DNA from 3 places in the Flexivirga sp. genome. Region 1 is predicted to be linked to each of the others. Evidence: predicted binding sites of a transcription regulator. Region 1 holds the regulator's gene; each other region holds the start of a gene.
What was found. Region 1 encodes LexA, which represses DNA repair genes until DNA is damaged. Its sites were predicted from a motif close to TCGAACANNTGTTCGA; they were not measured.

Region 1 (4,602 bases):
ACGTGCCAAGGCGGTGGGCGAGCAGGACTGGACCGCGGGCGCGGCGGCGGCGGCGATCAAGAGTGCACAGGCGGCCACGAACGCTGCCCTGATCGCTGCCACCACCGCTGCCACGAGTGCCGCGATCGCGGGTAGTTGAACCGATGTGAGAGCTTTGCCGTTGTGGTGGCCCGCGATCTGACAACCGACCTGACAGCCCTGGCCGAGTTGGTCGCCGGCGGTGGGGTGCTGGCGCTGACCGGCGCGGGGCTGTCCACCGACTCGGGGATCCCCGATTACCGGGGCGCTGACGGCAAGCGCCGTTTCCAGCCGATGACGGCTCAGGAACTGCTCGCCAGCCCCGCCGCGCGGCGGCGTTACTGGGCCCGTTCGTATGTCGGCTGGCCGCGTTTCGCGGCGGCCGAGCCCAACGACGGCCATCGTGCCGTGGCCGCGCTGCAACACGCCGGATTGGTCGGTCCGGTGATCACCCAGAACGTGGACGGACTGCACCAGGCGGCCGGTGCCCGGAACGTGGTCGAGTTGCACGGCAGCCTGACGCACGTGGTCTGCATGCACTGCGGCGAACGCTACGAACGCTCGACGGTCGACGCCTGGCTGCAGTTGGCCAACCCCGACTTCGACCGGTCGGCGGACGGTCCGTTGCGACCCGATGGGGACGTGGCGATCGCCGAGTCACTGATCGGCGGATTCCGACTGGTGCATTGCGTCGTCTGCGGTTCGGACCTGCTGAAACCCGACGTGGTGATGTTCGGCGAATCCGTGCCCAAGCCTCTGGTGGAGCATTGCTTCGCGCAGGTCCACGCGGCGCGTGCGGTCCTGGTGCTCGGCTCGTCCCTGGCCGTGATGTCGGGCTATCGATTCATCCGCCGCGCCGTCCGGGAGCACATCCCGGTCGCCGTGGTCACCCATGGCTGGACGCGCGCGACCGACGAGGAGGTGTCGGTGCGCGTCGATGCGCCGCTGGGTGAGACGTTGACGGCGCTCGCCGCCGCGCTGACCGGCTGAGCTGTTCCGATCCACGCCCGACCCTCACACGAAGATCGGGGGCCGCCGCGACGTATGCGGAGGAACGCAGCGGGGGAGAAACGTGGTGGGGTGGTCTAGACCCGGCGCAGTACCGCGGTGACCTTGCCCAGGATCGTCGCATCGTCACCGTCGATCGGGTCGTAGGCGTCGTTGTGCGGCATCAGCCATACCTTGCCCCGGGTGCGCTTGAACGTCTTGACCGTCGCCTCGTTGTCGAGCATCGCCGCTACGATGTCGCCGTTGGTCGCCGTGGGCTGCTGGCGCACCACGACCCAGTCGCCGTCGCAGATCGCCGCATCGACCATCGAGTCGCCGACGACCTTCAACAGGAAGAGGTCACCTTCGCCCACGATCTGCTTGGGCAGCGGGAAGACGTCTTCCACGACCTCCTCGGCGAGGATCGGACCGCCGGCAGCGATCCGCCCCACGACGGGGATGTATGACGCCTCGGGTCGTGCGTCGCCCAGCCCGGTCTCGTCGACGCCCGACTCCTCGGCGCTGCGTACGCTCGAGCCGCCGCGGTAGCCGCGGGTGTCGGTGCCGTCCGGGTCGATGACCTCCATGGCTCGGGGGCGGTTGGGGTCGCGGCGCAGGTAACCCTTGCGCTCCAACATCGTCAATTGGTGCGCCACCGAGCTGGGACTGGTCAGGCCGACCGCGTCCCCGATCTCGCGCAGGCTCGGCGGGTAGCCGCGCCGGTCCACGGAATTGCGGATCACCTGCAGCACCTTGCGCTGCCTGGTGGTCAGGCTCTCTCCGGCGCGATCGGGAAGTTCGTGCACCTGTGCCATCGCTGTCATCTCCTCCTCGGCGAACAGTTCGCTCGAAGCGGCCGGCGAGCGTCCGTGCGGACCGTGGTCCGTGCGGTGAGTGGGTGCTGGATGTGGAGCTGGATCGGCGCCGGCTGTCGGTGCTCGGTGCTTGCCTTGGCTTCGTGAAAACAGCGTATGGGTTTCGGACACAGTTTCCAAACATCTGTACGACGCGTGTCTCGACGATGTCGAACGTCCGTGCTATACATCCGACAGGTGTCCGATCGCACGCTTGTTCGGGCCAGGTCCGTCGCAGGGACGGTGCGCATCCGGTCGCGCCGAGGTTTCAGGAGGAAGAGATGAGTGCAGTGGCACCGTGGGACGTCATGGTCGACCCGCCGGCCGATCGAGCCCCCGAGGCCCCCGAGGTCCCCGAGGGCCGTGGGCGTCGTCGGCACCTGCGGGTGGTTCCGACCGGCCCGGCGGCCAGCGGCGGTGGCGAGCGGGTCGGCGTCCGTGTCGACGCGGCGGATGGCGCAAGCGGGCTGCGGTTGACGGCCCGCGGTCGCCGGTTGCTGGTGGCGCTCGTCGCTGTGGTCATGCTGGTGGGCGGGGGAGCGGCGGCCCGCGCCTGGGCCACCACCTCCGCGCCGGTGACGCACACCGTCACCGTCCACGACGGCGAGACGCTGTCCGAGGTGGCGCACCGCGCCTACCCGTCGATGCCGGTCGCCGACGCGGTCACCAAGGTGGCCCTGGCCAACGACCTCAACGGCCTGCAGGTGGTGGCCGGACAGCAGCTGCGGTTGCCGCGCTGAGGGATTGCAGCGGTGTCCGTGCGCCGCCCCGGTGAGGGGCGTGACGCGCGGGTTCCAGGCGGCTGACCAGGGCGTTTCGCGGCATGGCGGACGGCTCTTGCACTTGTGGTGGGACCGGCCTAAGATCCCTATATCTAGTAGTTACACCGATGGGATTCGTCCACATCTAGTCCACATGCCAGAGCGCGTTGTCCCCAGATCGTCCACCGTTCACCCACAGCTTCGTCCACAGGGTGCGGGTCCGTGGCGGCGCATCGTGGGCGGCGTTCCCGGGAGAGGAGTCGACCGTGCATTGTCCGTTCTGCCGTCATGACGACAGTCGCGTCGTCGACAGTCGCACGAGCGAGGACGGCACCTGCATCAAGCGTCGCCGGCAGTGTCCCGACTGCGGTAAGCGCTTCTCGACGACCGAGACTGCGAGCCTCACCGTCGTCAAGCGCTCGGGTGCCAGCGAGCCGTTCAGCCGCCAGAAGGTTTTGGTCGGTGTGCGCAAGGCATGCCAGGGCCGCCCGGTCAGCGAGGACCAACTCGCGCTGCTCGCGCAGGAGGTCGAGGAGTCGATCCGCGCCCAGGGGGCGGCCGAGATCGACGCGCACGACGTGGGTCTGGCGATCCTCGGCCCGCTGCGCAGCCTGGACGAGGTCGCCTATCTGCGTTTCGCCTCGGTCTACCAGGCCTTCGACGACCTCGAGGACTTCGAGGCCGCTATCGCGCTGCTGCGTGCCGAACGTCCGGCGACGGGCGTGGAGCCCGATCACGCCGTGGGCCGCGAACCCGCCGGCGACTGAGGCACGTTCCACGTCAGTCCGCAGCACCACGGCAACACCACCACACGGCAACAACACATCCCGCAGCACAGTCGACCGCCTTCGGGCGGGAAAGGAAGTTGGACATGACCGACACGGCAGACGCGGGCTCGAAGGCGCGACGCGGCAGCGGCGCGCGCAAGAGCCTGACCGTCGAGCGCATCTTCACCACGCCCGGGGTGCACCCCTATGACGAGGTCACCTGGGAGCGGCGCGATGTCGTCCAGCAGAACTGGAAGACCGGCGAGACGATCTTCGAGCAGCGCGGTGTGGAGTTCCCCGACAGCTGGTCGCTCAACGCCTCCACCATCGTCACCACCAAATACTTCCGTGGCGCGGTCGGCACGCCACAGCGGGAGAGCAGCCTCAAGCAGCTCATCGACCGGGTCGTGCTCACCTATGTGCGCGCCGGCAAGGAACACGGCTACTTCGCGACCGACGACGACGCCGAGATCTTCGAGCACGAGCTGACCTGGTCCCTGCTGCACCAGGTGTTCAGCTTCAACTCCCCGGTCTGGTTCAACGTGGGCACCAAGTCGCCGCAACAGGTGTCAGCGTGCTTCATCCTCTCGGTCGACGACTCCATGGACTCGATCCTCAACTGGTACAAGGAAGAGGGCTTCATCTTCAAGGGGGGCTCCGGTGCCGGCCTCAACCTCTCCCGCATCCGCTCCTCCAAGGAGCTGCTGTCCTCCGGTGGCACCGCCTCCGGGCCGGTGTCGTTCATGCGCGGTGGGGACGCGTCCGCAGGCACCATCAAGTCCGGCGGCGCCACCCGTCGCGCGGCGAAGATGGTCGTGCTGGACGTCGACCACCCCGACATCGAGGAGTTCGTCGAGACCAAGGCGCGCGAGGAGGACAAGATCCGCGCGCTGCGTGACGCCGGTTTCGACATGGATCTCGGCGGCAAGGACATCACCTCGGTCCAATACCAGAACGCCAACAACTCGGTCAGGGTCACCGACGAGTTCATGCGCGCGGTCGAGGAGGGCACCTCGTTCGGGCTGCGCGCCCGCAATACCGGTGAGGTCATCGAGGAGATCGACGCGCGCAGCCTCTTCGACAAGATCAACAAGGCCGCCTGGGAGTGCGCCGACCCGGGCCTGCAGTACGACGACACCATCAACGCCTGGCACACCAACCCGGAGACCGGCCGCATCACGGCGTCCAACCCGTGCTCCGAATACATGTCGCTGG
Region 2 (4,602 bases), on a different contig from region 1:
CCGATCTCGCCGTTCGGGTAGGCGACGACCGCCCGCAACGAGGACAGGCCGGAGAATCCCTCGATCTCGGTGCCGGTGCTCCCGCGTCCGTGGTAGGCGACGATCAGCGGCCACTCACTGTGCCGCTCATAGTTCTTCGGCAAATGCAGAATGTAGGTGCGCTCGCGGCCACCACTGGTGATGGTGTATTTCGCGCTCGCCGCCGATTCCTGGTCGGTCGGCTTCGTGCACGACCGCGTGCCGGACGGCGCGGTCGCCGAGGCGCGGCCCGGTTCGGGGGAGAGGCTGTGCGCGACGGCGGGCGCCGTCACGGCACCGGTGGCAAGCAGCGTCGCGGTGAGGGCGGCGGTGCGGTGGCGGATCTTCTTCATGGCGAGTTCCTTTCGGACGGGTCGCGCGTTTCGGGGCGCGTTCGACCCACCGGACGCCCGGAGGGGGCGACCGGCCGTGACGGGTTCGGATCAGGCGGCGAGCCACTCCTGGAGGTGTTCGACCAGTGCCGTGGTGACGGCGTCGACGATCGCTCGGCCCTGGTCGGCCGTCGCGGTCGTGGGATCGCCCAGCACGCCGTTCGTGCTGAGCCGGTCGTACCGGCGCGCGAGCGCCGGCGCGGTGCGTCGCGCCAGGCGCGACAGGGGGTCCAGCTGGTCCAGGGCAGTGGTGCCCGCAGCCAACCGGTCGACATGCACCAGATGCGGTGCGACGTGCAGCATCTGGGCGGTTTCCGACTCGCCACAGTGCCCGGTCACCTCTGCGCGCTGCAGCTGCGCGGTGGCCGGTCCGGCGAGGGAAGCTATTGCGGTCCAGGCGAATTCGATGTCAGGGCGGTCGTGCAGCAGATCCTGCGCCAAAGCGCCGAGAGTTGCGTTGTTCCCGGCATGGCCGGTCAGCACGAGGATCTTGCGCCAGCCGTGATGGGCCAGGCTGTCGACATACTCGCGGGCGACGGCGAGGAAGGTCGCCGGCCGCAGGGTGACCGTGCCGGCGAAACCCAGGTGGTGCGGGGAGACCCCGACCGGCAGGCTCGGACCGATGACGACACGCTGGGGGAGCGCTGCGGCCACCCGGCCGGCCAGGTCCTCGGCGCGGATCAGGTCGGTGGCCATGGGCAGGGCCGGTCCGTGTTGTTCGAAGGCGCCCGCGGGGAGGATGACGATGTCGCCGCGAGCGACCGACTCCGCCGCGTCGCGGGTGGTCAACTCGCCGAGCCGATGGGAGGGGACCGTCATGCCTGGTCCTGGGCCTGGTCCCGGCCACGCTCCTGGTCCCCGGTCCTGCCGCCGTCGGCGAGCACGTCGCGGATCGATCGCAGGTGTGCCGTGGTGAGCGCGGCCGCGCGGTCCGCGTCGCCGGCGCGGATGGCGTCCAGGATCTGCTGGTGCTCGGCGTGGTCGCGCTCGCGGTCGTCATACCGGTGACGGATCTGGATCTGTTCGCGAGATCGCAGGTGCAGCAAGGCTTCCAGCGTCTCGGCGACCAGGCGATTGCCGGTCGCGGCGGCGACCGCGACGTGGAAATGCACGGCCGGTCGTTCGTCACCGCGCTGGGGCGTGAGCGCGTTGGCCAGTGCGCGTTCGAGCGACTGCAGGTCGGCGTCGCTGCGGCTGCGGGCGGCTTCGGCCGCGATGGCGGGTTCGAGCAGGAGGCGGGTGGCGACGAGCTCCTCGAGGGAGTCGCGGCCGGCGTGCTGGTTGACGACCATCCGCCGCTCGATGCCGGCGCCGACGTACGTGCCCGAGCCGTGCCGGAACTGCACGACATCGGTGGCCTCCAGGCGGCGCAGGGCCTCGCGCACCGTCGGCGTGGTGACCTCGAAACGCTGGGCGAGCGCGCGGGAGGACTCCAGGGCGTCGCCCGGTCGCAGGCCACCGTCCAAGATCAGGTCGACGATCTCGTCGGCGAGGCGGCTGGTCAGCGAGGTCTGCGTGGTCACATCAAGTGACTAGATCACTTGATCACCTAATGTGTCAAGGGTCACTGGCGAATGCTGGGAGGATCCGCGGATGGACGATGCTGCCGCCAAGGCGAACCTCTACAACTACCTGCGACACGAACGCGAAGCGGTGCTGGCCAAGCTCGACGGGCTGTCCGAGTACGACGTGCGCCGTCCGCTCACTGTCACCGGCACGAATCTGCTGGGCCTGGTGAAGCACTTGGCGACCTGGGAGGCGAGGTATCTGGGCGAGGTCTTCGGCCGTCCGTTTCCCGAACCGCTGCCGCGCTGGGACGTCGAGGCGGACCGGCTGGCGGACATGTGGGCGACCGAAGGGGAGTCCCGCAGCCAGATCGTCGACCGTTATCGGCGGGTGTGGGCGCACAGCGATGCCACGGTGGCCGCACTGGAGCTCGACACCATCGGGCGCGTTGCCTGGTGGCAGGACGCCGCGGTGCCGCTGTTCAACGTCCTCGTGCACCTGCTCGCCGAGACCAGCAGGCACGCCGGCCACGCCGATATCGTGCGCGAGCAGCTGGACGGTGCGGTGGGGACCGATGCGGCAGCCATGGCGGACCAGCAGCACGACGCGGCCTTCTGGAGCCGGCGACGCACCCTGATCGAGGCGGCCGCGCGGTCGGCCGGCCGATGAGGTGCTGGCCGAGGGTGGGCGCGCCGTCGGGGCGACACGCCACGCCGCAAACCTTCGTACGGATGTTCGGGAAACTGCGTTAGGCTCATCCACAAGTCCTCGACCGGCGGCCCGTTGTCCACAGTGCACGGACCACAGATGCCGGGTTGTCGGTGCGGGGGCCTAGCGTCTGACACGTTCCACAGTTCGACCTGCACTGACGAGCTGCGGACGGTCGCCGGTGGACGCGACCCACCCCACAACTCTCCGAAGGAGTGCCGCACCATGGCAGCAAAGACGGCGAATGCCGGTGACAGTAAGCTGAAGACGCTCGACACCGTCCTGTCCCAGATCGAGAAGGCGCACGGCAAGGGCGCGGTCATGCGACTGGGCGACGACGTCCGTCCGCCGATCGATGTGATCCCCACCGGCGCCATCGCTCTCGATGTCGCTCTCGGCATCGGCGGGCTGCCCCGCGGCCGCGTGGTGGAGATCTACGGTCCGGAGTCCTCCGGTAAGACCACGGTCGCACTGCACGCCGTCGCCAATGCGCAGCGCAACGGCGGCATCGCAGCCTTCATCGACGCCGAGCACGCGCTCGACCCCGAATACGCCAAGAAGCTCGGGGTGGATACCGATGCCCTGCTGGTCAGCCAGCCGGACACCGGTGAGCAGGCACTGGAGATCGCCGACATGCTGATCCGGTCCGGTTCGCTGGACATCATCGTGGTCGACTCCGTGGCCGCGCTCGTGCCGCGTGCCGAGATCGAGGGTGAGATGGGTGACAGCCACGTCGGTCTACAGGCCCGACTCATGTCGCAGGCGCTGCGCAAGATCACCGGTGCTCTCAACAGCACCGGTACCACCGCGATCTTCATCAACCAGTTGCGCGAGAAGATCGGCGTCATGTTCGGGTCGCCGGAGACGACGACCGGCGGCAAGGCGCTGAAGTTCTATGCCTCGGTCCGGCTCGACGTGCGTCGCATCGAGACGCTGAAGGACGGCACCGATGCGGTCGGCAACCGCACCCGCGTCAAGGTGGTCAAGAACAAGGTGTCCCCGCCGTTCAAGCAGGCGGAGTTCGACATCCTCTACGGCCAGGGCATCTCCCGCGAGGGCGGCCTGATCGACATGGGCGTCGAGCAGGGTTTCGTGCGCAAGGCCGGCGCCTGGTACACCTACGAGGGCGACCAGTTGGGCCAGGGCAAGGAGAACGCGCGCGGCTTCCTGCGCGACAACCCGGACCTCGCCGATGAGCTGGAGAAGAAGATCAAGGAGAAGCTCGGCGTCGGCCCGCAAGCCGACAAGCCGGCCGAGGAGACCACACCCGTCGTCACCGCGGTCGACTTCTGATCCTCGTCTCGGCCACCGAGCTGGGCGTTTCGGTGGCCGAGACGTTGTCCCGTATGACGACAGACGCTCCACAGGGGAAGCTTCGTTGCATCCATGAATCCCTTTGACAGTGCACCTGATTCGCCGCCCGACTTTGTCGATCCGGCCGATGTCATCGTCGGTCCGTGGGCCGGCTCATCGGCCCACGTGCGATCCGGCGACGGCGCCGCGAGCGGCGCAGGGCCGCCGGCGAACGGGCCGCACCGATCGCCTCGACGCGGCGCACACCCCGCCGGCGGCGCACGAGGGCGACGCACGGCCCGGCAGGCACGCAACGATCGTGAGCCGCCACCGGACGCATCCGGAGCGGACGCCGACCCCTCCGAGGTGGCGCGCACCATCGTGCTCCGTCAACTCGCCTCGGCGCCCCGCAGTCGCAAACAGCTGGCCGACACACTGCGCGAACGCGGCTGCACCGACGAGGTGGCCAGGGCCGTGCTCGACCGGCTCGAGGAGGTCGGCCTGGTCGACGACGCCGCCTACGCCGCGACGCTGGTCCGATCGCAGCAGGAGCGGCGCGGTCTGGCCCGACGGGCGATCAGTCAGGAGCTGCGTCGCAAGGGTGTCGACGCCGACGTCATCCGTGAGCAACTCGACACCATCGACGACGAGGACGAGCGGGAACGCGCCCGCGCCCTGGTCGCCA
Region 3 (4,602 bases), on a different contig from region 1:
GCGGCCGACGGGTGAGTCTAAGTGAGCAACGTCATCGACGGGCGTCCGGGTTCCGAGCGTGTCGGGCTCAGTCGCTGAATCGACCGCCGCCGTCCTCGTCCAGTGGCAAGGGTATGGCGCCGGCGACCGCCGTGGGTGGCGCGGTGAGACCGAGATGGTCCCAGGCGAGCTGGGCGGCCGCCCGGCCGCGCGGTGTGCGCACCAGGTAGCCCTCCCGGACGAGGTAGGGCTCGGCGACGGTCTCGACCGTGTCCGGCTCCTCCCCGACGGCGACCGCGAGGGTCGACAGGCCGACCGGACCGCCGCCGAACCGGCGGCACAGTGCCTCCAGGACGGCACGGTCCAGCCGGTCCAGACCGCTCTGGTCGACGTCGAAGAGGGACAGGGCCGCCCGCGCCGCCGTGAGGTCGACGACGTCCTTGCCGTGCACCTGCGCGTAGTCGCGGACCCGGCGCAGCAGCCGGTTGGCGATGCGTGGTGTGCCGCGCGACCGTCCGGCGATCTCGTCGATGCCCTGCGCGGTGGAGTCGATGCCCAGGAGGCGGGCGTTGCGCGTCAGGATCGCGGCCAGGTCCTCGGTCGCGTAGAAGTCCAGGTGCCCGGTGAAACCGAACCGGTCGCGCAGTGGCGCCGGCAGCAGGCCGGCTCGCGTGGTGGCCCCGACGACGGTGAACGGCGGCAGCTCCAGGGGTATGGCGGTGGCGCCCGGGCCCTTGCCGACGACCACGTCGACGCGGAAATCCTCCATCGCCAGATAGAGCATCTCCTCGGCCGGCCGGGCCATCCGGTGGATCTCGTCGAGGAAGAGGACTTCGCCCTCGGCGAGCGAGGACAGGATCGCGGCCAGATCGCCCGCGTGCTGGATGGCGGGCCCGCTGGTGATCCGGATCGGTTGCTCCAGCTCGGCGGCGATGATCATCGCCAGCGACGTCTTGCCGAGGCCGGGCGGTCCGGACAGCAGCACGTGGTCCGGTGGCCGTTGGCGGCGGCGCGCGGCCTCGAGCACGAGGCCGAGCTGGTCGCGCACCCGCGGCTGACCGGGGAAGTCGGCCAGCCGCTTGGGGCGTAGCGCGACCTCGAGCCGGCGCTCCTCCTCGTCCCCGCCCGGGTCGACGATGCGGGACGTCGCATCGTAGGAGCCGTCGGGGTTCAGCTCTGTCTCGTGCTCCACGCCCGTCATCGTCCCAGCTCGCGCAGCGCCGCCCGCAGCAGCGCGGACACCTCGGTGAGTGCCGGGTCGGCCGCGGTGGCCTTCGCGACGGCGTCATCGGCCTGTTTGGCGGACCAGCCGAGCCCGATGAGCGCCTCGCTGACCTGGTCGTGCCCGCCACCGACCGGTGCGGGGCGCGTGTCGGTCGTGTCGCCGGCGAGCAGCGGGCCGACCTTGTCCTTGAGCTCCAGGACGATGCGTTCGGCGCCCTTCTTGCCGATGCCGGGCGTCTTCACCAGCGCGGCGACATCACCGCCGGCGATGGCCACCCGGATCTGGTCCGGGCTGGCGACGGCCAGCATCGCCAGCGCGATCCGCGGACCGACGCCGCTGACCGTCTGCACCAGCTCGAAGAGGTCCCGCTCGTCCGCGGTGCCGAACCCGTAGAGCGTCAGTGCATCCTCCCGGACCACCAGCGTCGTGGACAGCGTCGCCTCTCCCCCGGTCCGCAGCGCGGCAGCGGTGCCGGGCGTGGTGTGGGTCAGCAGTCCGACGCCGCCGACCTCGACGACGACCTGGTCGAGCCCGACCTGCAGGACGGTCCCGCGCAGTGTGGCGATCATCGACGTACACCTGCGACGGCGCGTTGCTGGGCGACGGCCGCCGCGATGCGGTCCTGGGCGCCGCCGCGCCATACATGACAGATGGCGATGGCCAGCGCGTCCGCCGCGTCGGCCGGCTTCGGCGCGACCTCGAGCCGCAGGATGCGGGTGACCATCGAGGTGACCTGTGCCTTGTCGGCACGGCCGTTGCCGGTGACGGCCGCCTTCACCTCACTGGGGGTGTGCAGCGCCAGCGGCAGGCCACGCCGCGCGGCGGCCAGCATCGGTATGGCGGACGCCTGCGCGGTGCCCATGATGCCCTTGATGTTGGCCTTGGCGAAGACCCGCTCGACCGCGACCGAGTCGGGTGTGTGGCGTTCCATCCACTCGTCGATCTCGGTCTGCAGGCTCAGCAGGCGTTCGGCCGGGTCGTCGGTGACCGGCGTGCGCACGACACCGACGGCGACCATCCGCATCGGCTGCCCGATGCCTCCTTCGACCACGCCGAGACCGCACCGGGTCAGGCCGGGGTCGACTCCGAGCACTCGCACAGCAGGGCAGCTCCTTCACGACATACGGGGTCCGACATATGTTCGGTCCGTGTCAGCTTAGGCGGCGGCAGCGGCATACCGGCGAAGGCTGCGGCGGCGCGTCGGCGAACCGACGGGATCAGTCCTCGGCCTCGAGCTCCGCGAGCACCTCGTCCGAGACGTCGCCGTTGGCGTAGACGTTCTGCACATCGTCGCTGTCCTCCAGCGCCTCGATGATGCGGAACATCTTCTGGGCGCCGTCCTTGTCCAGCGGCACCTCGGTGGTCGGCAGGAAGGAGGAGTCGGCCGAGTCGTAGTCGATGCCGGCGCCCTGCAGCGACTCGCGGACGGCGACCAGATCGGTGGCCTCCGAGACGATCTCGAAGGACTCGCCCAGGTCGTTGACCTCTTCGGCACCCGAGTCGAGCACCACCTCGAGCAGCCCGTCCTCGGTGGCCTCGCCCTCCGGCTGCTTCTTGGGGACGATCACGACGCCCTTGCGGTTGAAGAGGAACGCGACCGAGCCGGACTCGCCCATCGAGCCGCCGTTCTTCGACAGCGCGGTGCGCACCTCGGCCACGGCGCGGTTCTTGTTGTCGGTCAGGCACTCGATGAGCAGGGCGACCCCACCGGGCGCGTAGCCCTCGTAGGTCAGCGCCAGGTAGTCGGCGCCACCGGCCTCGGCACCGGAGCCGCGCTTGACCGCGCGATCGATGTTGTCGTTGGGGACGCTGGACTTCTTGGCCTTCTGGATGGCGTCGAAGAGCGTCGGATTGCCTGCCGGGTCACCGCCACCGGAGCGCGCCGCAACCTCGATGTTCTTGATCAGCTTGGCGAACAGCTTGCCGCGCTTGGCATCGATCGCAGCCTTCTTGTGCTTGGTTGTCGCCCACTTGGAGTGACCTGACATACATCCCTCTTCTGGCTAGAACGTGCTGGTGTCTCGACCGGCAATGTTATCGCCGCGCCGCTGGTGCGCCATACGCAGGAAGTATTCGTGGATCCGGTGGTCGCCGGTGACCTCCGGGTGGAACGACGTGGCGAGCACATTGCCCTGGCGCACGGCGACGATCCGCCCGGCCGCCGGGCCGGTCGTCACGGTGCCGAGCACCTGCACCTGCGGGCCGACCGCCTCCACCCAGGGAGCCCGGATGAACACCGCCCGCACCGGCGGCGCCGACTCCCCGACGATCTGCGGCATCTCGAGGTCCTCCTCGAACGAGTCGACCTGCCGCCCGAAGGCGTTGCGCCGCACCGTGACATCCAGGCCGCCGAGCGTCTGCTGGCCGGCCGTCGCGTCCAGCACGCGGTCGGCCAGCAGGATCATCCCGGCGCACGAGCCGTATGCCGGCAGGCCCGCCGTCAACCGCTCCCGCAGTGGGTCCCGCAGCTCGAAGGCGCGCAGCAGTTTGTCCATCGTGGTCGACTCCCCACCGGGGAGCACGATCCCGTCGAGGCCCTCCAGCTCCTCCGGCCGGCGAACCAATCGCGTTGCGGCTCCGACGGATTCGAGAGAACGAGCATGCTCGCGGACATCGCCTTGCACGGCGAGCACGCCGATGAGTGACTTCACGCTGCCAGCGTCCCACAAAGAAATACCTGCACGTCATGGGCGTCATCCCGTAAAATCACGATATATCGCGACAGTGAGGAAAGCTAAGTATCTGCCGCGCATCCACATCTGACGGAGGGGTCATCGGATGGATCGTCGACTCGCGGCACTGGTGTGCGGCCGCCGCAGCAAATACGCAGTCCTCGTCATCTGGGTCGTTGCGCTCGTCGCGCTCGGCCCGCTGGCCGGCAAACTGTCCGGCGCGCAGGACAACCAGACCTCGTCATGGCTACCGGCCAGTGCCGAGTCCACCAAGGCCTACGACCAGTTGGGCGCCTTCGTGGACCGCAACAGCATCCCGGCCATCGTCGTCTATCACCGGGACGGCGGACTGACCGCGGCCGACCGCGCGAAGGCGGCCGCCGACGCCGCGGCATACAAGAACACACCGCACGTGGCCGGCCCGGTCGTCGGTCCGATCCCGTCCGAGGACGGGACGACCCTGCAAACGCTGATCCCGTTGCACATCGACCCGAAGTCCGGCTGGAACGACCTGCCCAAGACGGCCGACCAGATCCGTGCCACCGCAACTGAGGGGGCACACGGCATGGGCGTGCATCTCGGCGGACCGGTCGGTTTCGGCGCCGACCAGGCCGACGCCTTCTCGGGCATCGACGGCACGCTGCTGTTCGGCACGCTCGGCGTCGTCATCCTGATCCTGCTGCTGACCTACCGGAGCCCGGTGCTGTGGGTGCTGCCGATCCTCAG

Region 2: a site for LexA is predicted at 2,640-2,655, ahead of recA (recombinase RecA). Genes of this name have one in related genera too.
Region 3: a site for LexA is predicted at 2,334-2,349, ahead of ruvC (crossover junction endodeoxyribonuclease RuvC). Genes of this name have one in related genera too.

Annotation. Positions count from the first base shown of each region.
Region 1 is NZ_JBQCGS010000043.1:7,744-12,345, reverse strand. It holds gene ACTHL4_RS07185 (GOLPH3/VPS74 family protein) at 1-139, shown strand, start outside; gene ACTHL4_RS07180 (NAD-dependent protein deacetylase) at 163-1,008, shown strand; gene lexA (transcriptional repressor LexA) at 1,104-1,820, opposite strand; gene ACTHL4_RS07170 (hypothetical protein) at 2,141-2,599, shown strand; gene nrdR (transcriptional regulator NrdR) at 2,887-3,387, shown strand; gene ACTHL4_RS07160 (vitamin B12-dependent ribonucleotide reductase) at 3,492-4,602, shown strand, end outside.
Region 2 is NZ_JBQCGS010000018.1:82,066-86,667, forward strand. It holds gene ACTHL4_RS03260 (alpha/beta hydrolase family esterase) at 1-371, opposite strand, end outside; gene ACTHL4_RS03265 (creatininase family protein) at 462-1,229, opposite strand; gene ACTHL4_RS03270 (FadR/GntR family transcriptional regulator) at 1,226-1,933, opposite strand; gene ACTHL4_RS03275 (DinB family protein) at 2,004-2,585, shown strand; gene recA (recombinase RecA) at 2,850-3,917, shown strand; gene ACTHL4_RS03285 (regulatory protein RecX) at 4,299-4,602, shown strand, end outside.
Region 3 is NZ_JBQCGS010000058.1:16,715-21,316, forward strand. It holds gene ruvB (Holliday junction branch migration DNA helicase RuvB) at 68-1,180, opposite strand; gene ruvA (Holliday junction branch migration protein RuvA) at 1,177-1,773, opposite strand; gene ruvC (crossover junction endodeoxyribonuclease RuvC) at 1,770-2,303, opposite strand; gene ACTHL4_RS09915 (YebC/PmpR family DNA-binding transcriptional regulator) at 2,422-3,192, opposite strand; gene pdxT (pyridoxal 5'-phosphate synthase glutaminase subunit PdxT) at 3,208-3,855, opposite strand; gene ACTHL4_RS09925 (MMPL family transporter) at 3,983-4,602, shown strand, end outside.